One region of the Arsenophonus sp. aPb genome, then DNA from elsewhere that is predicted to be linked to it. Evidence: predicted binding sites of a transcription regulator. Region 1 holds the regulator's gene; each other region holds the start of a gene.
What was found. The regulator LexA, encoded in region 1, represses DNA repair genes until DNA is damaged. The targets are predictions, from matches to a motif close to TNCTGTATGTACATACAGNA.

Region 1 (7,640 bases):
TGGTTTTATTTCTTGGCATCTTATTAAATTATTTTTAATTATAAAAAAGGATAATCTCGAGTGATTATCCTAAGTGATTTTGGTCGATTTCAATCTAAATTCGTTTTACGTTACTATATTGATATAAAGATGATTTATTCAGGCAATGGCTCATGAGTAACGTGTTTGACTCCTTCAATGGTTAAACAAACCTCAGGAGATATTAACTTAGCGATAATTCGATAAAGTCGTTGTACATTCGCGCTGATAATCGCATCGCCTTCTCTATTAATATAACCTTCTTGTTTTAATGTATTTACCAAAGTGGAGAAAACTGCTTTATCAAAGAATTCGGGTGCGTTGATACCATGCAGTACAGATAGACGTTGAGCGAGAATACGGCTCTCTTTTTCTAGTATTCCTCGACTAATTTCAGGGATTGTACTAAGTAGAGAAAGTGTAATTGCATAGCGCTGTAGCGTTTCTTTAATACCAGCAGCTAAAAGCTGGAGAGGGCGAATACGAGCAGGATTGATAGTTACAAAACCTTCTGCTGTTAATAGTATTAGTTGCTGACGTGCCAATTCATCCAACAGAATATCGATCGATTCAGGCAATTCTTCCATGCTATATCGCATGAAGAGTTCTGCTTTTAGGAATGGATAGATAAGTGCAACTTGATAACCAATTTCCTGACGTTGAACATTTTCATTATGTAATACGATATTGGCTACCAAAGAAGGTAAAACCAATAAATGCATAATATTATTTCGATAATAAGTCATCAATACTGCATTTTCACGTGGTAATACGACAATATCGCCCATACTGTCATGCTCAACTTCAAACTTATCCAATTCCAATGCGTCTTCTAACAACTGCTCGGCAGTTTTATTAGGTGTTGTGCTATCATCACTATAAGGCACATTCCTTAATAGTTGAAGGTAACATTCTATTTGTTCAATCAGTTGTTCTCGGGTTAATGCACGCTGGCGTGAGGCTAATAAAACCGTTGAACATAAATTGACTGCATTAGCGGCAGCGGCGTTGTTAATTCTAACCATGATTTTATAAGCTAGCCGAGTCACGGTTGAATTTAGCCATGTTGGACGTTGGGGTTCAATGGCGTCGATAGATTGACGCCATTCGGGAACATGTTTATGTAAATATTGTGTTAGTGCAATCGGTTGACCAAAATTAACATAGCCTTGTCCTAGGTTACGCAATTTACGTAGACCTTTTAACATTGAGAAAAACCCTTCTTTCTCTTTTGCTGCACCTTTTAGTTCCTTAGCATAAGTAGCAACTTCCAATACATGCTCATAACCGATGTAAATAGGGACAATTGTAATTGGACGGGAATCACCTCTTAGCATTGCTTGTAGGGTCATTGACAGCGTGCCAGTCTTTGGTTCCAGTAGTCGGCCTGTGCGAGAGCGGCCGCCTTCAACAAAATATTCAATTGAATAACCACGTGCAAACAGTTCACTGAGATACTCGCGAAATATGGTGGAGTAAAGTTTATTACCTTTGAAAGAGCGGCGAATGAAAAAAGCACCTAAGTGACGAAAAATTGGACCAGCAGGCCAGAAATTAAGATTGATACCTGCGGCAATATGAGGAGGAACTAAACCTTGATGATAAAGTACGTAAGAAAGTAATAGGTAATCCATGTGACTACGATGAGAAGGAATATAGACAATTTCATGGCCATCTTGCGCTAATTGGCGTACACGCTCGGCATGTTGTACATTAATTCCTTGATAGAGTCTATTCCATGTCCAACTCAGTACGCGATCAGTAATACGGATCGCTTCATAGGAAAAATTAGCGGCAATTTCTTCCATCATGGCAATCGCATTATGTTTTGCCTTCTCAAGTGAGATTTTTTTTGCTTTTACTTCATCTTCAACTGCTTTTTCAATCGCTTTTGAAGTTAACAGCTTATTGAATAGATCGTGGCGAACAGGGAGTTTGGGGCCAACTGCTGCTAATCGTTGCCGTGAATAGTGAATGCGGGCGACCCGAGCAAGTTTGTTGGCAATAATTTTATCCGTACCATATTCCCTAGCCATTTGGCGTAAAGAGACAGTAGGTGAAAAACGAACAAAACTGTCACGTCCTAACCAGATAACGGCAAAGAATTTTTGAATACCATTAAGTAGACGTAATGGTGGTGCTGGGGAGTGGCCTTCTCGACCAGGCGCTCGACCGAACATCACTGATACGGGTAGCATCTGAATGTTTAGTTCGGGATTATGGCAATGAAGATCAAGATAAGCCGTAAATGTTTTTACTGAATCTTTACGTGGATCTGGCGAATAATAACGAAAGACACGTGGGCCATCATCAATAAAGACATAAGCAGGTAATTTAATTTCGTCTATTTCAATCGGATCGAGTGGATCAGGTAAGCCAATAGAACAGCATTGTTGACGTAACGTCAATAAGTCCGTTTTAGAATGATAAGGTAATACATATAGAAAAGGACGTGTCGTATCAAGACGCAATTCTTTAATTGGATCTGCTGGTATGAGTTTACTTTTTACCAATAATTTCATTGGTAAATCTAATAGATTATAGTAAATTTTACGCCAAAATGACATAGGTGAGCGATAGCCTCTTATTAGAATCCTACCCAAGCATATCAGAAATAGTAATTAATATCTGTTTAAAAGATAATAATTATACTAAATCCCATATATAACTGTATCTAGAGAGTAAATTTTATGGCAAACCAAACAACGGGACTAGCCCGAATTATTAAAGCAACAGGTTATTCGCTGAAAGGGTTAAAATCAGCTTGGAAGAGTGAAGCGGCTTTTAGACAAGAAGCAATTATGGTGGTTATCGCCATTATTGTGGCTTTTTTCCTTGATGTGCAATGGATTGAACGGTTATTACTTATAAGTTCAGTAGTATTAATAGTCATTGTTGAATTATTAAATAGTGCGATTGAAGCAGTGGTTGATAGGATTGGTACAGAATTACATGAACTTTCTGGTAAAGCAAAAGATATAGGCTCAGCGGCTGTTTTTGTTTCAATTTGGTTAGCTATTTTTATTTGGGCAGTTGTGATTGGTAATCATTATTTCGTGAGCCAGTTATAAAAAATAGGGTTTTACACATTTATCAGTTTAAAATCTTCATATAACTGTATATACTTACAGTGACAATGTGCGAATGCCAATAATAGGGGGCGAAATGAAAGAATTAACGTTGAGGCAGCAGCAGGTCTATGATCTGGTGCGTGAACACATTTCGCAAACGGGTATGCCTCCCACACGCGCTGAGATTGCTTCAAGTTTAGGTTTTCGTTCACCAAATGCAGCAGAGGAACATTTAAAGGCATTGGCGCGTAAAGGCGTTATTGAAATTGTTTCTGGTGCTTCTCGCGGTATCCGGCTACTACAAGAAGAAAATGAGGATGAAGGATTACCACTTATAGGTCGGGTTGCGGCGGGAGAGCCATTACTTGCCCAAGAGCATATCGAAAGCCACTATCGGATTGATGCCACTATTTTTAGACCTAGTGCTGATTTTTTATTACGTGTTAATGGTATGTCCATGAAAAACATTGGAATTATCGATGGTGATTTACTCGCTGTACATAAAACACAGCAGGTACATAATGGGCAAATTGTTGTTGCACGTATTGATGATGAAGTGACGGTTAAACGCTTTAAGCAAGCGGGTAGTAAAGTCGAATTAATTGCTGAAAATCCTGAATTTGAGCCAATTATTGTGGATTTGCGGACACAAAACTTAACTATTGAAGGGCTTGCTGTTGGTATTATTCGTAATAGTGATTTATTTTAATCATTTTACATATAATTAATTTTTAAGTAAATTCAGTTTAATTTATTGAGTACAATATTATTATTTTCTAATTTTGTTTGATTTGTAATTAATTGGTATTAAGTAAGTTATTTTAAATTTTATTGATTATTTAATAAAGGCCGGTTGGATGAACAACTGGCCTTTGTATCTCTATTTAACCCTAGTAATGCAGAGCTTTAACACGATTTTTTCTCGATTTTGTAGCAAGGTGAGCATAGCCCATGGCTTTCAACAACGGTATGGGATAACTGGAAACCAGTCTGTTTGGCTAATTTTATAATAGCGGTTTCTACTGTCTGACCATTACTTTCGGCAACACTGCCGCAACTGTCACAAATTAACATAACTGAAGTATGTTTAGGATCCTCAAAATGATGACAAATAACATAGCTATTTGTTGATTCTATTTTGTGAATAAATCCTTGTTCTAAGAGAAATTCTAGGCCACGATAAATGGTGGGTGGTTTAGCTTGAGGTTCAGAAATTCTAAGTAGGTCCAGCAAATCATAAGCACTAATAGCACAAGGTTGGGCTGCTATAAGGCGCAATACCTCTTCTCTTTGTGGCGTTAAACGTACATTACGCGCTTGACATATTTTCTTTGCTTGGGACAATATTTTTTCCTGATCTTGCTTTGTCATGAATTATCCTAATGTGAAGATCATTATAATAATGATATTATCATATTTATACTTTTTGTTATCTACCATAGTTCTAAAATAAATAATATCTTTTACTATTTTCTAATAATGTTTTTTTTATTTTCTATTGTTAGAAACGGATACTTAATTGGAAAATGGAATGGTATTGTGAGTAGTAATTAAGATGATTAATTTCAACTAGCTAGTGGAATTAATATAAATTATTTCTGCTTATATTGAGAGCTATAAAATTGATAACGAGTTTTACTTGCGATCAGATCTTCCTCTTTACTGAGATTCCTATCACAAATCTATTATATTATTTTTTTATAACTGATAATTATCAGTAACATTTTATATATTGCCTGATTTTTTAACGGAGTTTTTAATGAGTGATACCAAAAAAATACACCATGTTTTTATACTTATGGGGGTATCTGGTAGTGGTAAATCTGCAGTTGCGAGTGGGATCGCTCAGAAAACAGGAGCAGCGTTTTTAGATGGTGATTTTTTGCATCCTCGCGCCAATATTAAAAAGATGTCGGATGGCCATGCTTTGAATGATTCTGATCGACTGCCTTGGCTTAAGGCATTGAGTGATGCTATTTTTGCTATGCAAAGAACAAATAGTGTTTCTTTAATTGTTTGTTCCGCTTTGAAAAGAAAATATCGAGATATTTTAAGAAACGGAAACCAACATCTGTCATTTCTTTATCTTGAAGGAGACTTTCAGTTAATAGAAGGCCGATTAAAAAAGCGTAAAAATCATTTTTTCAAACCAAATATGTTAGTCTCTCAGTTTGACACTTTAGAAGTACCTAGTAATGATGAAAAAGATGTGTATGTCATCGATATTAAGCCACCATTAATTGAGGTTATTGATAATACAGTAAAATTAATTGATGAAATTATTACTAAGGAAAATAGATGAACACGCCTATACCTGAAACATTAAATATGCTGATGTTGACATTGACTGCATCAGGCGCTGTCTTTTTATTGTTGTTTCTGGTTATGTATGCAAGATTACATGCTTTCATTGCATTGATGGTGGTTTCTATTTTAGCGGGACTGTTTTCTGGCATGCCAGTTAAAAAAATTATAGAAACAATGCAGGAAGGTATGGCAGGAACATTAGGATTCTTGGCAATTGTCGTGGCTTTGGGCGCAATGTTTGGACGAATACTCCATGAAACGGGCGCATTAGAGCAAATCGCGATCAAATTAATTACTTGTTTTGGTGAAAAACGAACTAATTTAGCCATTGGTATTACAGGTTTGATTTGTGCATTGCCACTTTTTTTTGATGTCGCAATCGTATTATTAATTGGTATTGTTTTCACCATTACTAACCGTTTAGGGGGCAATGTTGTTAAAACAGCTATCCCACTTTTTGCCGGTGTAGCTGCTGCTGCTGCATTTTTACTTCCGGGCCCAACGCCAATGTTAGTTGCATCTCAGATGAATGCTGATTTTGGTTGGATGATTTTGATTGGCATATGCGCAGCTATTCCTGCAATGCTTATCGCCGGGCCATTATTTGGTAATCTTATTAGCCAGCATGTTTTTATTGCGTTACCTGAAAACTATCAAGGTAATGAGAACAGAAAAGGCAAAATGCCGAGTTTTATGTTCAGCTTATTAATCGTACTATTTCCTTTAGCGTTGGTAGGATTGAAAACATTAAGTAATTATTTTTTGGTTAAAGATTCTATTGCAGAGCAATGGTTAGAATTTATTGGCCACCCATTTATAGCATTGCTGTTAGCTTGTTTATTGGCTATCTACGGGTTAGGGTTTCGCTATGGTATGAATAGAGAAAAAGTGATGGAGATCTGCTCAGCAGCGATTCAACCGGCAGGAATTATTTTACTCATTACAGGCGCCGGGGGCGTTTTTAAGCAAATTTTAGTAAATTCAGGTGTTGGGCCAGTATTAGGTAATGCGTTAATGAATACAGGTTTACCAATCGCATTGGCATGTTTTGTCTTAGCGGGTGCTGTACGTATTATTCAAGGTTCAGCGACAGTAGCTTGTTTAACAACTATTGGACTTATATTACCCGTTATTAGTGAGTTTGGCTATTCTGGCGCTCAATTAGCCGCTTTGGCAGTTTGTATTTCTGGCGGATCAGTTGTATTAAGTCACGTAAATGACTCTGGATTTTGGTTATTTAGTAAATTTACTGGTGCTACTGAGGCACAAACATTAAAAACTTGGACTTTAATGGAAACCATTTTAGGGACAGTTGGTGCGATTGTAGGGATGCTATTTTTTGTTTTTCTTTGAAGTTAGTAAATAAAATGGATTTTAAATGATGCTATTCTGGTAGCGATCAGTGTGTTTATGTTAAAAAATAATAAAATCCATACACGATAAATGTATGGATTTTATTTTTAGGAATTATTACAGCAAAGTCGATCAAATATGCTTTGGCATATTCTGTTGAACTTGGGTGATTAATTCTTCGTTACTTGAGAACATCTGTTGTAAATAACGATTATATTCTCTTCCAAGTTGTGAGTAATTTTTCAGATGATCAATTAATACACTGGTATTTAATGAATTCTGAGTTCTACGTTGCTGTGCGCGTGAATTGCGTAATAATTGATATGCGTTATTGGTATTTAAATTTCTTAAGTATGCATTGACAGATGCATCTACAGATGAATATACCGCATAGCCTTTGATGGTACCTTTGCTATAGGTACACTTACGACCGCATTTCATGCCAAACAAGTTATTATTTTTCTGTGCTAAGCCAGAAGCTCCCCAACCTGATTCTGTTGCTGCTTGGGTAACAACAAAATGGGTAGGAATAATATCCACACGACTTAGTAGATTGTTCCAGTTTAAGCTAGCAGGTGAACTGCATTGTATATTGTAACTGGTGCAAATCTGATTTAGTCGTTGTTTATCAGCGGCGTTCCAACTTTTATTGTAACGCTTGGATAATAACCACTGGCGATCTTGCATGATCTTGTAGTTATATTTTTCAATTATTGGGACAATTGCTTTTAAAAACGCTTTCTTGCGAGCCGCTCCTGATGGATATTTTCGCATGTCAGGCAGACGGGTTAGTTCTTTTGTCTGCACAGGTTTGTGATAATACTCATTTAGAGACAAACTCGTACTGGTTGATGAATAACTAAAACTAGTTGATAACAATAACATCAAGAA
Region 2 (7,640 bases), 1.1 Mb from region 1:
GCATGATTTAAACGAGTTTTAATTAATTTAGCTCCAGTTAAGTCAGCCTCAACCAACTTCGCGTTAGTGAGATTAGCCTCATATAAATTAGCATTCATTAATTTAGCATTCATTAACTCAGCATCAACTAGATAAGCATTCGATAGATCGGCATTGGACAAAGTAGCATTAACCATCCTACTTTCAGCCAAGTTAGCTTTTATCAACTTCGCACCGGCTAAGTTAGCCCGAGATAAGTTAGTCTGGCCTAGTCTAGCTTCTGTCAGATTAGCATTTTCCAATTGAACGCCAATTAATTTTGCTCCATGCAATTTAGTTTTAGTTAGATCAGCGTCATTTAGAATTGCGTTTTTTAATTCAGCATCATTTAAGTTGCTTTTAGTGAGTGTCGCAGCTGTCATATCCGCATCTGTCAAGTTAGCACCAACTAAATCAGCTTGCGTCAGATCAGCATTAATCAGTATTGCATTATTTAAATCAGCGCTATTTAAATCAGCGTTATTTAATTTAGTGAAAATCATCTGCGCATCCACCAGCTGGCTATTCATGAGTTTAGCTTCTGTCAAATCAACACCATTTAGGGTCGCTTTTGTCAGATCAGCAGCCCTTAGATCAACCTTCCTCAGAATAGCCTGATTCAATTTAGCGTCACGTAGGTTAGCGGCCACCATTGAGGCTTCGGTTAAATTTGAATGCATGAGACTGCTTTGAGCCAAGTTAGCAACATCGAAATTAGCTTTTTTCAGATTAACTTGATATAGCTTACTATTACTTAAATTAGCATTGGATAGGTCAGCGAATGAGAGATCTATTTTTACATTAAACATATTAAAATAACTGCTAAAGTTTATATTACTCAAATCCGCATCGGCTAAATTGATAACCGTGTTAGCCTCCCGATTAACAATTAATTCTTTTAGCTTATAGAGTCGCTCAGCATTTGCTGCCGATCCTGCTACTCGCTTAGATTCGGCAGCCCATCTTTGAGCGGCTTTACTTGCCCCTTTACCACCCATTCCCTGGGTTGTTAGTTGATACAATCGCTCACGAATTGGTATCGGTGCTAATTCCAGCTCCCCCGCTGAATTACGCAGATATTTTCGACCAAAAAGGGTATTGTTTTCTAAATTGACTTGTACCCAAATGTCTTTACCTTGCTGCTGGCCAATATTAACGATCTGAACTTCTTTTCCCAATTCAGGATGATAAGCGGTCTCCATCTTGAACGCTTTAACTGACTCAGCAGCCAAATCTTGTGTCTTTTTTTCCAACGCCTTGATTAAGGGAGTTAATCCTTTAATTTCATGTTGTAAATACTTTGCCGCATTTTTTAACGCATTAATTCCTTTTATGCCACCTGAGACTAACAATCCAAAACCCGGATCAGTACTATGTAAAAAAGTAATCCCTAAGTTAATATAAGTTTTCTGTGGCACCCTGTTCATTACATGAGGAATGCCAAACTTAACAAATTGTTCTCCACCTTTCCGTAATGCTTGTCTGAGTGTAGTCTTCATTAATCCAGTTCGTAAGCCTCTAATTGCTGCTTCTCCCATCGCGATACTGAACCGGCTACCAACTTGAGCACCTTTGCCGATAAATGGTAAAAAACTTAACAGATCAAGTGAGCCCGCCAGAACCGCCTTCCCTTTGTTCCCCTTTTGTGCCTCAGTAATCATGGTATAGAAGGGAATAAGACTTAAGAAAAAAGCCTCGACTTTTTGCCGGGTGGTTTCCTGATAACCTTCCTCTTGCAGTTGTGCAGCTAATTTTTCACCATGCCGCTTAGCCAACTTTTCAAACAGAATATCGGCTTTATCATTTGCTGTTTTTAAAGGCATGATAGGATGGGTTTTTAATTTATAATCATCATTATAGGCTCGACCATCATGACCAAATAGGCCAAGAATTGACTGTTTATCTTCATCCACACGATATAATCTATAACGCCCTACATCCTGCTCCAGGGTTAATGCGTACATACGTTGTTCGCCATTAAACTTACACTGTAGCAAATCAATTGATTCAGGCACCCGGGTTATTAATCCACCCGCAGCCATTCCTCGCCTTGCTCCTCGCATAGGGTAACTGCGATAACTACCAATAGCATTAAATTCGGCCTTCACCAGTTTAATGTCAGCCCGTTCAATAAAGACTTGATCATCTTGTTTGATTGAATTAAAAGCCAGGGGTAGCATAATCCTGTCTGTCTGTTCGGTAAATTTAGCAATTTGTTGGTTCTGCTCGGCAAAAACTTCATCTATATTAGGTAATAAAAACGTTTCTCCCTGTTCATTTTCAATAGTAACCTCTCTATTTTGATCCAAATAGTCATTTAACCAACTGCTAGGGATATTATGCGCTGTTAATTTTTGACTAGCTAGTTCGGGTCGGGACTTCCAATTTTGTGATAAATTAATCAATTTAATAAAGGGATTGTTTTGTTCAGATTGGGTTAAATAATCAAAATAATTGTCATAAACGTCGGTCATTTCCGACGTTGGGGTGGAGCTCTGTTCGCGATTTAATTGCTCATGGATCATAGCCGGTATTTTGAAGTATCGCTTATATTCAGCGGTAACAAGCTTTTCCTGCAAAAGTGCGGCCAGCAGCATACCATTATTACTAATCTCTACCAGGCTCATACCCTTAATGTCAGCACCACTCTCCTGTAATAGTGTCAGTCCGGCATGCAAATAGCCCCATTCTGGTTGATTTATCATCACCCCTGGTAGTTTTGCCCCATCCTTATGCGCCTCAACCTGTGGCATAAAGGCTGGCATGATACGATTAATGACGTGCTGTTGAAAATAAGCGCAGGTGTCAGGCGACAATTTGCCAGACTCACTCTGACTATTGAGTTGATTGAATAACCGACCTTGCAGACTGGAATGGTGGAATAGGGGATCCCCCTGTGATTTGATATCACTGATTTGTTTTAATATCCATGCCTCAAATGTTATACCTAATACAGCATATTGTAACCAATTGGCAATAGCTGCTTGCTGGCGGGCAGAAGAAATTTTTTCCTCTGGATTAGCCCCATATTCACCTAAAGGTTTTAATAGTAACCTAACGAGCTTGGCTATCTGCTCTTCATTATCTTTATAGCGGATCAGGTAATCAGTGACATGATTTACCAACTCACTGGCTAAAATAATATCGCAAGGTTGACAAGTGATATAACCTTCTTCGGTTAGCAGGCCACATAAGAGTCTAACCTGTTCATCGTTAACAGAATAATAAAAATCTTCTGTCGATAATGATATAGCAGTTGATAATGTATGATGCAATTGATTGATAAGTGCAACACTTTCATACTCATATTTGGTAGTAGCGTTATTTGCCAGTGATGTTGATGACGTTTCTTCATTTTGCGGTATTATACTTTCTGAATTTATTAAATTATCTGTTGCTTGTTCTTCATTGGCTCTATTTTCAGCCGCTCTTTTGTTACGTTGTGAAAAATCTGAAGTAGATGCTAACCAGGCAGATGATGGGGCGTTTGAGTTTACTAATGTCATGATACATTCCATTATTTAATTTTCACGAATGTTAAACTATATAATCAAATGTTTTTTATTTGTTAAATTGCTGCACAAATAAATAATTTTTTTAGCAATTATTTTTGTGCTAAAAATTGGTTAATAGCGGAATATACTATACAGATATGATAAATAAGCCATTGAGCATTAAGAAACAGCTACAAACTATAGATTAAAAAATAGCATTGAATTTGTTTAATAAAAATCTGACACACTCCGTATAATAACCATTACAAGGCAACCTAAAATCAGCAACTCTTATCAAAAACAGTAGTCAAATACAGCAGTGTAAATATTATCAAACCGTTTCTTACATTAGCATTTTACGATAGGTATTTGATTAATATCCGTCGTCCAATGAGGAGAAAGATATTCTTGCTTCATTACCCAAGGATATTTTTTATTAATCAGCCCTTGCCCGGCGAAGCCTATTTTGCCAATTTGATTTTGATTGATAGTGTCGATCACTTGCATAAGGGAATAAGCGTTAGCTAATGGCTTTTCTGTTGCAAAAAGAGAAAGTTGGCTCAAATCTGGCTCACTAAAATCACTCAGCATGACACTACTTTTGCTATATCTAACTCCCGGCTGCCATATCTGCAATAAAATCTCCGTTGCCGCCTTAATAATATCTCGACTATCTTGCGTTGGATAAGACAATATTTTGCTCGCATAGCGGTAAATAGCCGGGTCGCTTGATGAGAAACGACTAGTTTGGATCGCAACCCTAACAAAACGGCAGCATTGTCTTTGTTGCCTTAATTTTTCTGCTGCACGCTCTGCATGCGCACAAATACTTTGTCTAACAAATTCAAACTCGGTGATCTTGCGGCCAAAAGAACGAGAACAAATTATCTGCTTTTTGGCTTTTTGTTGCTGCTCTAATGTTAAGCACGAAACGCCATTTAATTCGCGGACTGTCCTTTCTAATACGACAGAACCAAATTTGCGCGCATCGCTTGGTGGCAGTTGGCTTAAATCTAATGCTGTTTTAATATTCATTAATTTTAACTTGTTGGCTAATTTTCGACCTATCCCCCACACTTCATCAACAGCAATTAAAGACATTAATTTTTGTTGCCTATCGCGTTGACTAAGATCAACAACACCTTTTGCACCTTTCCATTGCTTGGCGGCAAAATTGGCTAATTTCGCTAACGTCTTTGTCGTGGCTATCCCTACCCCAACAGGCAAATGACAGCGTTGCATAATTTGTTGTTGTAGATAACAACCGAATTGGGTTAAATCGTGTAATGAGTCAATACCAGTGAGATCACAAAATGCCTCATCAATAGAATAAACTTCTAATTTGGGTACCAAAGAGGCTAACACTTCCATGACACGCATACTCATATCAGCATAGTAGGTATAATTGGAGGAAAATACCGCTATATTGTTAGCTTTAACCATCGACTCAATTTCAAACCAGGGTGCTCCCATTTTTATAAAAGCTTTGGCTTGCTCAGAACGTGAAATAACACAGCCATCATTATTAGAAAGAACAACCGTTGGTTTTCCTTTTAAATCAGGCTGAAAAACTTGCTCGCAAGATACATAAAAACTATTAACATCAATAAGCGCAAACATTTTGTCACTCAAAAATAATGAATAGCATATCTGACAACACCAAAAATACGTACCGACATATCTTCATTGATAACAATCGGCGGAAAAACAGAATTAGCTGAAAGAAGTGCTTTAAACGGAGATAATTGTAAATATTTACATGTAAATTCTCCATTTAACTCGGCAATCACAATCTCACCCTGTTTTGCTGTGTTATGGCACTCCACAATCAGCAAATCACCATCTAAGATCCCGGCATCTTTCATCGAATGACCTGATGCCCGCAAAAAATAGGTACTTTCAGGAAAACGAATTAATTGTTTGTCTAAAGAAAGCCGCTTTTCAACATAATCTTGAGCAGGAGATGGAAAGCCACAAGCGATCTTATCTAAAAATAAAGGCAAATTATCCATATTAATCACCACAACAATACTGTATAAAAATACAGTGTAATATAGTAAATAACAAAAAATAAAATATTTTTATCTGGCAAAACAGATTGAAAAAGTGTTGTGGTCGATATTTTTCCTAACAGGAGAGCATCTAACATCGATTTAAGCACCACTAACTGGTTGTTAAACTATTTTTCTGATTAGTTAATTAAAGTTATTTTTTAAATAATTATTACTAATCATGTAAAATATTAATTTAAAATATCAATCGATATTTATAATCAAATAATATTTTAAGAAAATTAACATCCTCTGTAAAAAAAAATATTATCTGTTTAATTTTTTAATTAAAGACATCATAATGGAGATTAATCTACACAATCTTTAATTTTAAATTATTATTTTTAATATCGCGTCGATATTATAACTGATATTACAATTATAAAAATTCAAAATAATTCATTGAACGAATGAATTCATTAATTACAAAAAAAATACATAACAAATTGATTTATAATAAAAAAATAACGCAACCAGAGTTAATAGCCATTAATTTAATACTAATTTATTTTTTTAATATTTTTTGATTTATATGTAATTATCATTTTTTTATTTATTTTTTGATATTTATTAATAAATAATAATCATAAAACCATAAAATATAAAATATTCACTAAATTGGAGGCTTTAATATTATGCAGACAACATTTGAAACTCTCATTGCTAAATACCAAGGTGACGGCCCCTACTTAATAATAGACGGAAATAAATATATTGATGCGGCTTCAGGAACATTCAATCTACCACTTGGCTACACTAATAAAAGAATAGCCGATAAACTAAAGCAGCAAATAGATCGCTGTACCCATTTAAGCTCTGCCTTTACCCGTGAAATGTCAATTTGCATTCTACAAAAATTAAGCAAATATCTTCCTGAAAAAATTAATCGTATTTGGTTTAGAGATGTTTCAGGATCGGGTGCTGTTGAAGGTGCAATAAGAATGGCACAAAAAGCGACTGGCCGTTCTGGCGTCATTTCACTATACCTGGCTCATCATGGCCAATCGCTGGCAACGGCACAAATATCCGGGAATGCTTTTCGAATCAAAAATTTTCGCATTAATATTGAAGGGTCGCTTAAAATTCCTATGCCACCCAGCATACTAGCCGGTGCTGAAGAAACAAATACGTTAGCTTCTTATCCCGATCTAGATCAAATTATCCAACTCGGTTCTAATGACAATATTGCTTGTCTTATTATTGAGCCTGTTATGGGTAATGGTGGAAATATTGTTATACCCACTGATTTCTACCGCTATATAAAAGATGTCTGTCATAAATACGGCATTATTATTATTGCTGATGAAGTACAAACCGGCTTTGGTCGTACAGGAACATTCTTTGCTTCTAATGGTTATGCCAAAGATCTTGAGCCTGACATTATTGTTTTTGCTAAAAGTGCAGGTGGAATTGGTATTCCAACAGGCGGCATTTTAATGAAAGAAGAATTAGATGTGCTTGAATTCTATGAGCACTCAAGTACTTCTGGTGCCAATCCATTAGCATTAACCGCACTTAATGAAATTATTGATATCATCGAAGATGAAAATATTTTGGCTAATGTACAACAAAATGAAGGTTATTTACGAGATAGTTTAATTGCATTACAAAATAAGCACGCTGATATTACTAAAGTACGTGGTCTTGGATATATGTTTGGTTTCGACACACCATCACCTGAATACGCCGCCCAAATTATTGACCTCGCTAACAAGCATCATCTTATCATTCGAGGATCGCGTTATGGTAAAAGTTGCACCTTAAAAGTACGTCCACCACTCATTTGTACCCGCCAGCATATCGATGAAATTATCAATAAACTGGATATCACGTTTAATGAAATGAGTCAGTTAAAATCAAATAAACCAGAGGTAATGATACCATGAAGGCACTCAAATATTCACAAGCTTGGCAAATCAATATCCATGAAACTCCTGCTCTTCACTGCCAAGAGGCTGATGATGTGATTGTTAATATCGCAGTATGTGGCGTTTGTGGGACAGATATCGGTATTATTAATGATAACTATCCGGTTGCGATAGCGGGAACCACACTCGGTCATGAGGCCAGTGGCGTA
Region 3 (7,640 bases), 260 kb from region 1:
AAAGCAAAAGTCTTCCGTATTCCTGAAGCAATACTTCTTTTTGCCCTACCATCAGGCATCTTAGCTTTTATTTTTATCTTAAAACAACCAATAAAAAATCTTACGGACAATAGGTTTTTTTTACCGACTTGCTTTGTATTATTAGGCGTTATTTTATTACAAATTTCAGCCTCTGGTCGCGCATTATATTTATTACCTTTTATTGCACCGATGGCATTATTGGCGACTCACTGTTTTTGTCTATTACCCTCACTAATATATAAAATTGGTTATTACTTTAGTCTAATTTTGTTTTCCCTACTTATCCCGTTAATATGGATTGGCTATGGGTTATCTTTATCCGCTGAACACCACCAATTACTAGCAATCTTTCGTCAATGGTTGCCAAGCGGCTATCAGCCTCACTTTTCTTGGTTAGCCTTTTTATTTGCGTTAGCTATCACGTTAATCTGGCTATTTAAAAAACGTTTCTTAGCCAACCAACTGGCTTTAAAAGCGGCTCAAATATGGTGTTTAGGATTGACTATTATCTGGGGATTAGTCTTTTCACTCTTTATTGGCTGGATAGATTATGCAAAAGGTTATCAAAATGTGTTTGCCGATCTAAAACAGCATATTGCCAGCGAATATCTCCCTACCGACTGTATGGTCTCCCATGAAGTGGGTGAATCCGAAGCGCCAATGCTTTACTACTACACCGGAATTTTACATCAATCACAATATTACTACGAAACTCCGCCTAATTGCCGTTGGATGCTCGATCTTTCCAAAGAGGTTAGAGAACCGCCACCAGGTATGGAAATATTCTGGATCGGCCACCGTCCCGATGAAACAGAAGAGAATTTGGTGCTGTATAAGAAGATCGAGCGTTAACTACGCCAGTAATGGTTATGATGGAGAACCGCTATGGATCACATAGCGGTTTTCGGTTGTTGTTGAGTCACACAATGAATACCACCCCCGCCGATAGCGATGGTATCAATATTAACAGTGACAATTTTACGGTTGGGAAAACAGTCCGTTAATATTTCTACAGCGACTTTATCTGCCTTTTGATCACCAAATTCTGGTATTATCACTGCCTGTTGACAGAGATAATAGTTAACATAACTGGCAGCAAATTCAGGATAACGCTGACGGTTAACTCTGACATTTTGCGGCGTATTTAATATAGTTATATCTTTAATTTTATTCATCGCTATTAAGCTGTTTTGATGCTCTCTGGTAACTCGATAATCAAAAGAATAGGTATCGTTTTCCAAACTAATAATAATACCGTTATCATCAATAAAACGAGCATAAAAATCGATATGGCCATCGGTAATATCATAACCTTTAATACCTTTTAGCCAAATAATGTCCGTCAATCCTAAATAGGTTTTTAACTTTTCTTCTATGTTCTGGCGTGTGTAATTAGGATTACGAGCTCTATTTAAGATCGAGCTTTCGGTAAATATCCCGACTCCCGAACCATTAACTTCAATACTGCCACCTTCAATGTTAATATTTGCTTTAATTAGTTGGCTTTTTGTGTAGTCCGCCATAATTTTGGCTACATGACGATCAAAATTATGCCGCTGTTTGTTGCCCCAACCATTAAAATTAAAATCAATAGCCACCAATTGCCCTGAGCTTTTATCCAACACAAAATTAGCACCGCTATCCCTGATCCAAATATCATTAAGAGGCACTTCAATATAATTCACCGCACTGCCGAGTAAATTCCAAGCAACGGGAGAATTTTCAGGCGTGACCAATAAATTAACCGGTTCAAATTGTGCAATCGCTAAGGCAATATCCGCTAAATTCTGCTGTAGGCTGGTAATTAAGTGTTTTGGCCAAATGGTTGCAGACATACCAAATGACATCCAGGTGCAAGTATGTGCCTGCGATTCGTGCGGAAAGTAATACATTTTCACCTATCCTACTAAAATAATTTAACAAGCAAGCAAATAGCTAAAATTCACTGTTGTTTAAGATTAATCAGCGAAAAGCCCTTTATTTCTGGCTTAAAAGTAGATAGAGTAATCGGTCTAAAAATTATTGTCTACTGTTTTGGAGATCAATATGGCTGACCAAACGGAAAAACAACGCGCTAAGAAAAAACAGATCATTACCGCCGCTATTCACTGTTTTGTTGAAAAAGGGTTTCATGCCACTTCAACGGCGGAAATATGTAAAGCCGCTGGCATGAGTCCCGGAAATTTATTCCATTACTATCCAACTAAAAATTCCATTATTGAAGCCATTGCTTTACAAGATCAGGCCGATTTTGCCACGCTACTACAGATAGAACAGGCCAATAGTTCGGCCATTGAAACTGTTATTACTATGATGACCAGGCTATTACAACTTTATAATGAGCCAACCTATGCTCGCTTAAGTCTGGAAATTATTGCCGAAGCCAGTAGAAACCCGGTAATTAACAGCACTTTTATTGAAAATGAAAAAATTGTCAGACAACAACTGGTTGATGTCCTAAAGCATGGCGTCAGTAATGGCGAAATTGATCCAAAATTATCGATTGAAAATACTGCTTCCTGGTTAATGACCATCGCTGACGGCGCAATCGGACGTGATCTTATGGAGCCAGAGTTTGATTTGGCCAATCGTTTAGAGTCATTTATCTATATGATCAAGAAGATATTGATACCAATTAAGTAGGGGTTAATAGGATAATTGGTATATAGATATAAGCCTCACAAGGTATTAATAAGCAAGGAAATAGGCTTTGCTGTTAAATTGAGTTTAGATGGATTAGTTGTTACTTAATTTGACAGTTTGCTGTAATAAAGTACAGCATAAACTGACTGCCGCTAAAAGTAACAACTTAAACACCGACGCATTACTATTGCATCTAACTACTTTAACTAGCTTAGGTTTTTTGTAGTTTTCGTTTTAATGGTTGACAATTTTCAACGACTGTTTTAATTTCTTCAGCCGTGAAACCAACAATATTCAAAAAATGCAAATTGAATATAACCTCCATTTTTAAACAGAGAGTCCATAGCTCTCGGCCCTTAACAAATTCATCTTCTAAGTTTTGATTGTAATGCGTTAAATAATGCCTGATATCTACAACTTTTCTTATAAACTTACTTCTTTCATTACTAGTTCCAAGATACTCTTTAAACGGCTCAATTAGTCTTTTTAACCGTTTAGCCAGATTAATTTCATTTCCATGCATTAATCTGCCTTTTAGCCAGTCAATATGAGCATCTGGGCATGCTGCAAGAACGGTAGATACCAGTGATTGAAAAACCTCTGGTTCCATTAATTTTTCATCGTTAGTTCTTCTATGGTGGACTTCCAGCCCTTGTGCTAAGGCTAAAAACTTACCATCAAGATATTTTTGAGCGCCTATTTTAGTTGAGAAATATAAACCAAATGCAGGGGCTAAATATTCATAAGCACTTATCCAACTGTTGAACACTTGCTGAGCATTATGTTTAATAGCAGCATAACTAAATATCATATCTTGATGCCAAGTTCGTTTGGGTACTTTTTCAGAAAATGGAATACTTTGATAATAGATTTTGATTGGAACTGAGTATTGTGTACCATCTCCGAGGTCACGCTGTATTTCGGATGACGTTGCTGAAACGTTTTTTATAGCAACAATGGCATCCATGGCAAAACACATAAGATGGGTAATTTTAAAAGCAATCGTGGTGAAGTCGTTCAGATCACACAATTCTCCCGATTCAAGCTTAAAATAAGCTTTCTGAGTGATCTTTGCTTCTTTTAGACTTGGACAACTTGGAAGCTTATATGAAAAACAAATTTCAAGCTTCATTCCATTATCCAGAGTAAAGCCTATTTTTTCAGGTGGATTATAACTAACCTTTGCTGTTTGCCTTTTCCTATCGTAATCTACACTTATTCCACTGATCCCAATCCACTCATCCAGGCAATCCACTGCAAAAGAAAAGGTATTAAAACTGACAGGCTCATCTTGCCCCCATGCTGCCCCAATTAAGGCTCTATGGGCATAAATCTTTGATTTTGAAATACCTCCAGGTGGGAAACTTTTTTTGATATAAAAACAGTTATCAAGGGTTACCAGACCATCATTTTCAACATGACCTATTATTCTATCTATATCATCATTTCTTTTTAACGCATCTATACTCTCATCGAAAAGACCCACAATTTCTAAGTCAATGCATCCACTATCACTGATTGAGAGTAGCCCTGGTATTTTCTTATCTTCTTTTTCCGGCAACCAGAAGTAGCCTGTTTTTCTGTATTGTTCTTCAATTCTCACAAGATAGCCTTTTAAAATCTAATTTTTGTATATTGGGTTGGCATAAGTAGATATTGAAGGTAATCACTACGTTTCATACCTGTAACGATTAATAACCATCTCACCTTTCTTTAAAAAAAAGCCCGCGGCTACTAGTGCTTTCAAGAAAATACTTTACATTACAGTCTATGGTATTTTCAAAAATGCATCTATTAACTCACAGGCTTTCGATAGATTAACGAGTTTTATTACAAACTTGAATGGCAAAAAGCCTCGCAAAAGCGAGGCTTTTAATTCTTTTAACTTCACACTTAACGGTAGTGACTCACCTTTTATCCCATTATATTTCTACTAGAACATTAGTAAATCAAGAATAAAAAACTTTCATCAAAGTAACTATAACACTGAATGGTTGCTATAGATTTAGGGCGCCTTACGAATTTGAGGAGTATTATATAAGTAAAGTAAAACAACAGGCATCAAAAAACCATCGATAAAAAGCTTTAGCTTCCCTTTGTCTCACTAACAATATGCATAGTCACTAATTTGCTCATCTTGAGCCTTCATTTTCTACGTTTGACAAACCAGGCTAGTAAAAAAAAAATCCACAAAAAACTTTGCAGCGCTAAACAAAAACCCCGAATAACGGGGCTTAAAGAAATATAATTTACATTAAATTATATGATATCCCTCAAAACGGAATATCATCATCAAAATCCATTGGTGGTTCAGCCGGTGTCGCGGGAGCGGTTTTACCAGAATGGGCGGCTGGCGCTGATGCTGGTGCGTTACCACTAAACTGCTGAGTTTGTTGTGGCTGTTGTGGTTGTCCCCAGCCACTGGCTGGATTATTTTGTGACATACCCTCTTGTGAGCCACCACGCGCGCCTAACATTTGCATGGTTCCACCAATATTCACCACCACTTCGGTAGAGTAGCGATCCTGGCCATTTTGATCTTGCCATTTACGGGTTTGTAGTGAGCCTTCAATATAAACTTGTGAACCTTTACGTAAATATTCACCTGCCACTTCCGCCAGCTTGCCAAAGATCACAACACGGTGCCATTCTGTTTTTTCCCGCATTTCGCCACTTTGCTTATCACGCCAACTTTCAGAGGTTGCCAGCGTAAGATTCGCAACCGCACCACCATTTGGCATATAACGAATTTCAGGATCTTGTCCCAAGTTGCCGATAAGTATGACTTTGTTAACGCCTCTGCTGGCCATTCGATACTCCTGATGTATTAATATTTTTGCCTAAATTCAAATGTCGCTAGTTTAACATGCGAACACGCTATTGAATATGGAAACCAAACCGTTGTGATTACGGTTTGCGAAACGTCTTAGAAAATTATACTGCAATATTGCTAAATTTTTTTAAGTTTGGCGATTAAATTGCAGAATATGACAGCCTATACTGTACTGTATATTCATTCAGCCAGAATTGTGTAATAATAAAACGTTTTATTTACTGTTTGAATGTGTTCTCATCCGGGATGTGGTATATGGATAACATTGAAGTCAGAGGTGCGCGCACCCATAATTTAAAAAATATCAATTTAATTATTCCTCGCGATAAATTAATTGTTATTACTGGGTTATCAGGCTCAGGCAAATCTTCCCTGGCATTTGATACCCTGTATGCAGAAGGTCAGCGCCGCTATGTTGAATCACTGTCTGCCTATGCCCGGCAGTTTTTATCCTTAATGGAAAAACCGGATGTTGATCATATTGAAGGGCTATCACCGGCCATTTCGATTGAGCAGAAATCCACCTCTCACAACCCACGTTCAACGGTAGGAACAATCACTGAAATCCACGATTATTTGCGGTTATTGTTTGCCCGGGTTGGTGAACCGCGCTGTCCTGATCACGATACGCCGTTAGCGGCGCAGACAGTTAGCCAGATGGTTGATAACGTCCTGGCGCTGCCGGAAGGCAAGCGGTTAATGTTGCTGGCACCGGTAGTTAAAGAGCGTAAAGGTGAACATATTAAGCTATTGGATAATCTGGCCGCACAAGGTTATATTCGCGCTCGCATTGATGGCGAAGTTTGCGATCTTTCCGATCCGCCTAAATTAGAACTCCATAAAAAGCATACTATTGAAGTGGTCGTTGACCGTTTTAAAGTGCGTGCCGAGCTGGCGCAAAGGCTGGCAGAGTCGTTTGAAACTACGCTTGAGTTATCAGGCGGTACTGCGGTTATCGCTGATATGGATGACAGCCAAGCAGCTGAACTCGTTTTCTCCGCTAATTTTGCTTGCCCGATCTGCGGTTATAGCATGAGTGAATTAGAGCCGCGCCTGTTTTCCTTTAATAATCCGGCAGGGGCTTGTAGCTCTTGTGATGGACTCGGTGTACAACAATTTTTCGACCCGGAACGCGTGATCCAAAACGAGGAAATTTCTTTAGCTGGCGGGGCAATACGCGGTTGGGATCGACGTAATTTTTATTACTTCCAGATGCTACAGTCGTTAGCTAAACACTATAAATTTGATGTCGAAGCCACGTTTAGTTCGCTAGATCCGGCGATCAAGCAAGTGATTTTATATGGCTCCGGCAAAGAAGCAATTGAATTTAAATATCAAAATGATCGCGGCGATGTTACCGTAAGGTGCCATCCCTTTGAGGGAGTGATCCATAATATGGAGCGCCGTTATAAAGAAACCGAATCAATGGCGGTGCGCGAGGAACTGGCAAAATATATCAATAATCGGCCATGTATTGCCTGTCATGGCACCCGCTTACGGCAAGAAGCCCGTTACGTGTTTATTGAAAATACCACCCTGCCTGAAATTTCAGATTTTAGTATTGGCCATGCGATGGCATTTTTCCAAACATTGCAGCTCGGTGGGCAACGTGCACAAATTGCGGAAAAGATTCTGAAAGAAATTAACGATCGATTAAAATTCTTGGTCAATGTAGGGTTAAATTACCTGTCTCTCTCTCGCTCAGCTGAGACCTTATCTGGTGGCGAAGCGCAACGTATTCGATTGGCAAGTCAAATCGGTGCCGGTTTAGTTGGTGTCATGTATGTATTAGACGAGCCTTCGATTGGTTTACATCAACGAGATAATGACCGGCTGTTACAGACCTTGCTGCATTTACGAAATTTAGGCAATACGGTTATTGTGGTCGAACATGATGAAGATGCGATCCGTGCCGCCGATCATATTATTGATATCGGCCCGGGAGCAGGTATACATGGAGGACGCATTGTTGCTCAAGGCAGCCTGGACGATATTATTAGCAATCCAGATTCATTAACCGGTAAGTATCTTAGCGGTGAACGTAAAATCGCTATTCCGCCTAAACGTGTACCTCTCGATGCAGAAAAAACCCTAAAGCTGATTGGTGCCCAAGGTAATAATCTAAAAAATGTTACCCTGGAAC
Region 4 (7,640 bases), 1.6 Mb from region 1:
ATCGAAATATAAACCCTGGGCTGCGGATATCCATATTACGCCAGATGGCTGTCATCTTTATGCAAGTGAACGCTCTGCCAGTATTATTCGTCATTTTCAAGTGACAGCAGAGGGATTAGTATTATCGCCAATGAAGACTTATGCAACCGAAACTCAACCGCGTGGCTTTAATATTGATCAAACGGGCCATTTTTTGCTAGCCGTGGGTCAAAAGTCTGATCACATTGCTGTGTATAAAATAGATGCGCTGACAGGTGCGCTACAAACATTAGCGCGTTATCCGGTTGGTAAAGGGCCGATGTGGATCACGACCCATTTGATTAAAGACTAAACTATTTTTAATTTACAGTTTGATAACTATTTTTTTTATCGCTTCGGTTAACTTAGTTAGTTGCACAGCGGTAATGATATAAGGCGGCATCAGATAAATTAATTTACCAAATGGCCGGATCCAGACCCCTTCAGCCACAAAATGACGTTGTAATTCAGGCACATTGACGGGGTTTTTCATTTCAACAACGCCAATTGCGCCTAACACTCGCACGTCAGCAACTTGGGGTTGATCTCGTAGTGGAAAGAGTTCAGCCATCAATTGCGTTTCAATGTCCTTCACCCATTTTTGCCATGGGCTATTTCTTAATAATGTTATGCTCGCATCGGCGATCGCGCAGGCTAATGGATTGCCCATAAAAGTGGGTCCATGCATAAAACAGCCCGCTTTGCCTTGGCTAATGGTATCTGCAATATGGCGGCTGGTTAAAGTGGCTGACAGAGTGACATAACCACCGGTTAGTGCTTTACCTAAACACAAAATATCTGGCGTAATGGCGCTATGCTGACAAGCAAACAATTTGCCAGTACGGCCAAAGCCAGTGGCTATCTCATCGGCAATCAGCAAAATATCATAGTGATCGCATAATTCTCTTACGGCTGTCAGATAATTAGGATGATAAATTCGCATACCACCGGCACCTTGAACTATCGGCTCAATGATAATGGCAGCAATTTTGCCAGCTTGTTCGGTTAACTTTTTTTGTAATGGGATCAAATCGTCGGCTTGCCACTGTTGATAAAAACCGCATTGTGGTGCTTGAACAAAAAAATGGGTTGGCAGATAACCTCGATAAAGGCTATGCATTGAGTTTTCAGGATCACAAACTGACATAGCACCAAAGGTATCACCATGATATCCCCTTTGTAAGGCAATAAACTGGTGGCGTGTTTCCCCTCGTGCCTGCCAATATTGTAATGCCATTTTTAATGCTACCTCTACAGCTACTGAGCCGGAGTCAGCCAGAAAAATACACTCTAATCTATCATCAGTTATATCAATTAATTGTCGGCACAAAGCAGTTGCTGCCGGATGCGTGATGCCGCCAAACATAACATGGGACATTTTTGTTAATTGCTGAGAAGCGGCTTGGTTGAGTACGGGATGATTATAGCCGTGAATAGTGGCCCACCAAGAAGCCATACCATCAATCAATTTTCTGCCATCGGCTAATTCAAGTTCGACACCTGAGGCGCTCACGATAGGATAAGCCGGTATTGGTTGAGTCATTGAAGTGTATGGATGCCAAATATGTTTAGCATCAAAATTAATATCGTCTTGTTTCATTATGTTTGGTCAACTAATTTTATTTATTTTAGTTGACATGATAACGCGGTTATTTAAACTGGCAACACTTTTTGTTTCAAGAGAGAGAATGGTGAAGATGGAAAAACCATGGACGCTTAACCAGGCACAAGCATTATTTGATTTACCTTTTTTTGAATTACTTTTTCAAGCTCAGCAAGTTCATCGTCTACATTTTGATCCGCAACAGATCCAGATTAGTACTTTACTCTCAATTAAAACCGGTGCCTGCCCGGAAGATTGCAAATATTGCCCACAAAGTGCTCGCTATAAGACGGGATTAAAAGCTGAGCGACTGTTAGAAGTCAAACAAGTGATCGAATCGGCTAAGCAAGCCAAACAAGCCGGTTCAACACGTTTTTGTATGGGCGCGGCCTGGCGAAATCCCCATGAACGCGATATGCCTTATCTAGAAACTATGGTGAAAGAAGTCAAAGCATTAGGCTTGGAAACTTGTATGACGCTGGGTAAGTTAAATGACCAGCAAGCGCAGCGCCTAGCAGATGCAGGACTGGATTATTACAATCACAATTTAGACACTTCACCCGAGTTTTATGGTTCGATTATTACCACTCGAACCTATCAGGATCGGCTTGATACGATTGATACCGTTCGCCAGGCAGGCATGAAGGTATGCTCTGGTGGTATTGTCGGCTTAGGTGAAAAGGTGACTGATCGGGCAGCGCTATTAGTTCAATTAGCTAATTTACCGCAGGTTCCCGAAAGTGTGCCAATTAATATGCTAATAAAAATAAAAGGCACCCCCCTTGAAGACAATGAAGATGTCGATGCCTTTGATTTTATTCGTACCATAGCTGTTGCCCGTATTATGATGCCAACCTCTTTTGTCCGGCTCTCTGCTGGCCGTGAACAGATGAATGAACAGATGCAAGCACTCTGTTTTATGGCTGGGGCGAACTCTCTCTTCTATGGTTGTAAGTTATTAACGGCCGCTAATCCTAAACAAGATAAAGATCAACAACTTTTCCGCAAACTAAATATTAATCCACAAGCCACTGAAACCGCATTGACCCATCAGCAGCAAATAGAGCGGCTGCAAGAAGTTATGCAGCAGGTGGATACAGTCCAATTTTATAACGCGGCGCTATAATGAATTGGTCAACATTTTTAGCTCATCAACTGGATATGCGCAAGCAGCAAGCATTGTGGCGGCAACGGCAAATTATTAAAAAAAATGATGCACGTACCCTAATCTTTGATCAACAACAGTATGTTAATTTTTCCAGTAATGATTATCTGGGTTTAAGCCAGCATTCGGCCATAATTAAAGCCTGGCAAACAGGATTAAGCCAATATGGGGCAGGTAGTGGTAGCTCTGGTCATGTTATCGGTTATCGTTGCGCCCATGCCCAATTGGAGCTACAACTGGCTGATTGGTTAGGTTACTCTCGTGCTTTGTTATTTATTTCCGGCTATGCGGTAAATCAAAGTGTGATCATGGCCTTAATGAACAAAAATGATCGTATTGTGGCTGACAAGCTTAGTCATGCATCCATTCTGGAAGCAGCCATGATGTCACCAGCCACATTACAACGTTTTGCCCACAATCAACCGGACGCTTTACAGCAACTTTTGGCGGTCAATCATACGGGTAAAACACTGGTTGTCACTGAAGGCGTATTTAGTATGGATGGCGATAGAGCCCCGTTAGGCCAATTGCAAGCTTCAGCGAGGCAAGCGCAGGCATGGTTATTAGTGGATGATGCCCATGGTATTGGTGTTAGCGGCGATGAAGGTAGAGGGAGTTGTTATCTGCATAAGGTAAAGCCTGAACTGCTGGTGGTAACCTTTGGTAAAGCGTTTGGCCTTAGTGGGGCCGCATTGCTTTGTGATGAAAACACCGCTGACTATTTTCTACAATATGCCCGTCATTTGATTTATAGTACTTCAATGCCACCAGCTCAAGCGGTCGCGTTAGCTGAGGCGGTTAGGCAAATTCGTCAGGCTGATGAATCAAGAGCCAATTTGCAGCGCAACATTGACTATTTTCGCCAATTAGCCAATTACTATAATTTGCCATTATTAAATTCCCCGAGTGCCATTCAGCCACTGATTATTGGTAGTAACCAACGTTGTTTACATTTATCGCATTTTTTACGTCAGCGAGGATTTTGGGTGCAAGCTATTCGGCCGCCAACGGTGCCGCCGGGTAGTGCAAGATTAAGGATCACATTGACGGCTAATCATCAATTAGCCGATATTGCACAGTTAATGGAAACGTTAAATGAATTTTTTAACAACCATGCCGATAAATAAGCAAGCAATTGCGCATGCTTTTGGGCGAGCGGCTAAAAATTACGATAATATTGCGTTATTTCAACAGCAAAGCGGTCAACATCTGTTTGATTGCTTATCTGAGATGCCAGGTAACATGATTCTGGATGCTGGCTGTGGTACCGGCTATTTCAGTAAGCAGTGGCAATTAGCAGGAAAACAGGTTATTGCGCTTGATCTATCTGGATCGATGTTAGCAATCGCACAACAAAAGCAAGTGGCTAAAAGTTATATCCAGGCCGACATGGAGTGTTTACCACTAGCCGATGAAAGTGTCGATCTCTGTTTTAGTCATCTTGCTATCCAGTGGTGTAGTAACTTATATACCCCATTAAGTGAGTTATATCGTATCACTAAAAAGGGAGGGATAGTTGCTTTTTCTACTTTAGTCGATGGCTCATTACAAGAGTTACAACAGTGTTGGCAAAAAGTTGATAATAACCGACACATTAATTCTTTTATGACTTTTGCACAAGTTAAGCGGACTTGTCATGGTTGGCGGCATAGTTTAGAACAACGATCTTGGCATGTAACTTATCCTTCATTTGCTTGTTTACTTCAATCTCTCAAGGGGATTGGCGCGACTTATCTAATTGATGGTCGTCAGCAGCAGGGTCTAATGACAAAAAATCATTTAGCTAAACTCCTTGATCATTATCCTCATGTCGATGAGCAATTCCCATTAACTTATCAACTTGTTTACGGAATGTTATATCGTGAATAAATGTTTTTTTCTCACTGGAACTGATACAGATGTGGGCAAAACTGTTGTTAGTTGCGCGCTGCTACAAGCAGCCGCGTCTCGTGGCTATCAAACAGCAGGTTATAAGCCGGTAGCTTCAGGTAGCGAACAATTAACCGATGGCTTAAGAAATTCAGATGCGCAGTTATTAAGAAAAAATAGCAGCCTGAGACTGAATTACCATGATGTTAATCCGATCGTTTTTGCCCAAGCAACTTCACCCCATATTGCCAGTAAGCTAACAGGAAAGCTTATTGATTGGCAAATAATGGCAGCAGGATTAAATAAATTAAAACAATCTGCTGACTGGATCATTGTCGAGGGTGCCGGTGGATGGTACACACCGCTTTGTGCTGAGCAAACCTTGGCTGATTGGGTTAAACAACAGCAATTGCCAGTAATATTAACAGTTGGCGTTAAATTAGGTTGTATCAATCATGCAATATTGACCGCACAGGCAATTAAGCAAAGCGGTTTATTATTGGCAGGCTGGGTGGCTAATGAAATTGTTTTACCGGGTCAGTATCAACAAGATTATTTGCTAACATTACAGCAGCGCCTGTCAGCGCCCTGTTTAGGTGTTATTCCGCATTTGTCGGATTGGCAATCTCATCCTATTGGCAAATTTGTCAATATAGGTAACCTACTGTAACAGGAATAATTTTGAGGCTGAAGTATGATGCCATTTTAGCTATATTTTGCTTGAATTAGCTAAATTGTAACAAATGAAATGCTATTTTTCATTTTTTTTCTTATACAAAAAATTTTTTTTTAATTATTTTTCTGGCAAAAATTTTTTGCTAATTCTCAAGTGAAAATCTTACAACTATTGATGCCTAAAAGAATTTCTTGAGTTATCCACTATTCCTGTGGATAACCTTGTGTATTAGATCTAGAAAAGTGCCTCTAACCAAGATGGGGTGAGGCTTGGTGTGACGTTGATGCCATTCTCGGCTCTCAAGTAAAATTATATAAATATTAACAAGTTATATAAAATCAAGTCTGAAATGATATATAATAAAGTTTTATATTAGCTAATTAGCATAAAATATAAAATATAATTAAACATCAAAAAAAGCTTGGGGATAACTAAGTTATTAAAATAATAAATATATGTAAATGATTTGTTTTAATTTAAGCTAATTTTTTATTTATGCTGTCATTGAAACTGTTTTTTTATCCAGTATGATAAAGAAATATTTTTAGTAGAGAGGGTTAGATGAGTAAAGTCTTCAAATTGCATGCTGAGTTTCAACCTGCGGGTGATCAGCCCGAAGCAATAAAGAAATTAATCGATGGCCTTAATGATGGATTGGCTCATCAAACGTTGCTTGGTGTCACCGGATCGGGTAAAACATTCACTATCGCTAATGTGATTGAGCAGGTTAACCGCCCGGTAATGGTGATGGCTCACAATAAAACGCTGGCAGCACAATTATATAGTGAAATGAAGGCTTTTTTCCCTGAAAATGCGGTGGAATATTTTGTTTCTTATTATGATTATTATCAACCTGAAGCGTATGTTCCAAGTTCCGATACCTTTATTGAAAAAGACGCCTCCATTAACGAACATATTGAACAGATGCGACTCTCTGCCACTAAAGCACTGCTTGAAAGACGTGATGTTATTGTTGTTGCTTCAGTGTCAGCGATTTATGGTTTAGGTGATCCTGATAGCTATCTAAAAATGATGCTTCATTTAACCAAAGGGATGATTATTGACCAGCGGGCTATTTTACGCCGCCTGGCAGATTTGCAATATAGCCGCAATGATCAAGCATTCCAACGTGGTACATTTAGAGTTAGAGGGGAAGTGATTGATATTTTTCCTGCTGAATCAGATGAATATGCGCTACGGGTTGAATTATTTGATGAAGAAGTAGAACGGCTGGCGCTTTTTGATCCCTTAACCGGCCAGCTCCAACATAATGTACCAAGATTTACCATTTATCCCAAAACCCATTATGTCACGCCGCGTGAACGTATCCTTGAAGCCATGGAGCAGATTAAAACCGAATTGGCACAAAGACGTAAATTGCTATTGGAAAGTAATAAATTGGTTGAAGAGCAGCGGTTAACCCAGCGTACTCAGTTTGATTTAGAGATGATGAATGAACTGGGTTATTGTTCCGGTATTGAAAATTACTCACGTTATCTTTCAGGCCGTGCAACTGGTGAACCACCCCCTACGCTGTTTGACTATTTACCGGCAGATGGCTTATTAGTTATTGATGAATCTCATGTCACCATTCCACAGATTGGCGGTATGTATCGTGGTGATCGTTCCCGTAAAGAGACATTGGTAGAATATGGTTTTCGTTTACCTTCTGCGTTGGATAATCGCCCGTTACGTTTTGAGGAATTTGAAGCACTTTCCCCGCAAACAATTTATATTTCTGCCACGCCAGGTAAATATGAATTGGAAAAATCGGCTAATGAAATTATTGAGCAAGTTGTCCGGCCAACAGGCTTGCTCGATCCAGAAATTGAGGTTCGTCCAGTTGCTACTCAGGTTGATGATTTATTGTCTGAAATCCATCTACGTACAGCAGTAAATGAGCGAGTGCTAGTAACAACCTTAACTAAAAGAATGGCAGAAGATTTGACCGATTATCTGCAAGAACATGATATTAAGGTTCGCTATCTGCATTCAGATATTGATACCGTTGAACGAGTCGAAATTATCCGTGATTTACGATTAGGCTTATTTGATGTGTTAGTGGGTATTAACCTGTTACGTGAAGGTTTGGATATGCCAGAGGTATCGTTAGTTGCTATTTTAGATGCAGATAAAGAAGGATTTTTACGTTCAGAGCGTTCATTAATTCAAACGATTGGGCGTGCAGCACGTAACCTGAAAGGGAAAGCGATTTTATATGGTGATAAAGTTACTGATTCAATGGCAAAAGCGATTAGAGAAACTGAGCGTCGCCGAGAGAAACAAATCGCATTTAATCAGCAGCATGG

Region 2: umuD (translesion error-prone DNA polymerase V autoproteolytic subunit) is a predicted target of LexA. The motif match lies at 5,542-5,561, and genes of this name have one in related genera.
Region 3: uvrA (excinuclease ABC subunit UvrA) is a predicted target of LexA. The motif match lies at 5,668-5,687, and genes of this name have one in related genera.
Region 4: uvrB (excinuclease ABC subunit UvrB) is a predicted target of LexA. The motif match lies at 5,840-5,859, and genes of this name have one in related genera.

The regions. Positions count from the first base shown of each region.
Region 1 is NZ_CP123499.1:2,928,781-2,936,420, reverse strand. Features, by position in the region: gene ubiA (4-hydroxybenzoate octaprenyltransferase) at 1-38, shown strand, start outside; gene plsB (glycerol-3-phosphate 1-O-acyltransferase PlsB) at 135-2,585, opposite strand; gene QE177_RS13160 (diacylglycerol kinase) at 2,709-3,089, shown strand; gene lexA (transcriptional repressor LexA) at 3,184-3,798, shown strand; gene zur (zinc uptake transcriptional repressor Zur) at 3,996-4,460, opposite strand; gene gntK (gluconokinase) at 4,849-5,391, shown strand; gene gntU (gluconate transporter) at 5,388-6,749, shown strand; gene QE177_RS13135 (protein bax) at 6,882-7,640, opposite strand, start outside.
Region 2 is NZ_CP123499.1:834,160-841,799, reverse strand. Features, by position in the region: gene QE177_RS03570 (pentapeptide repeat-containing protein) at 1-3,524, opposite strand, end outside; gene umuC (translesion error-prone DNA polymerase V subunit UmuC) at 3,861-5,132, opposite strand; gene umuD (translesion error-prone DNA polymerase V autoproteolytic subunit) at 5,141-5,524, opposite strand; gene QE177_RS03555 (aspartate aminotransferase family protein) at 6,199-7,449, shown strand; gene QE177_RS03550 (alcohol dehydrogenase catalytic domain-containing protein) at 7,446-7,640, shown strand, end outside.
Region 3 is NZ_CP123499.1:2,669,001-2,676,640, forward strand. Features, by position in the region: gene QE177_RS11890 (hypothetical protein) at 1-873, shown strand, start outside; gene QE177_RS11895 (agmatine deiminase family protein) at 912-1,913, opposite strand; gene QE177_RS11900 (TetR/AcrR family transcriptional regulator) at 2,068-2,664, shown strand; gene QE177_RS11905 (HEPN domain-containing protein) at 2,876-4,267, opposite strand; gene QE177_RS11910 (single-stranded DNA-binding protein) at 4,938-5,474, opposite strand; gene uvrA (excinuclease ABC subunit UvrA) at 5,753-7,640, shown strand, end outside.
Region 4 is NZ_CP123499.1:1,336,411-1,344,050, forward strand. Features, by position in the region: gene pgl (6-phosphogluconolactonase) at 1-331, shown strand, start outside; gene bioA (adenosylmethionine--8-amino-7-oxononanoate transaminase) at 344-1,618, opposite strand; gene bioB (biotin synthase BioB) at 1,707-2,747, shown strand; gene bioF (8-amino-7-oxononanoate synthase) at 2,747-3,913, shown strand; gene bioC (malonyl-ACP O-methyltransferase BioC) at 3,882-4,655, shown strand; gene bioD (dethiobiotin synthase) at 4,648-5,325, shown strand; gene uvrB (excinuclease ABC subunit UvrB) at 5,893-7,640, shown strand, end outside.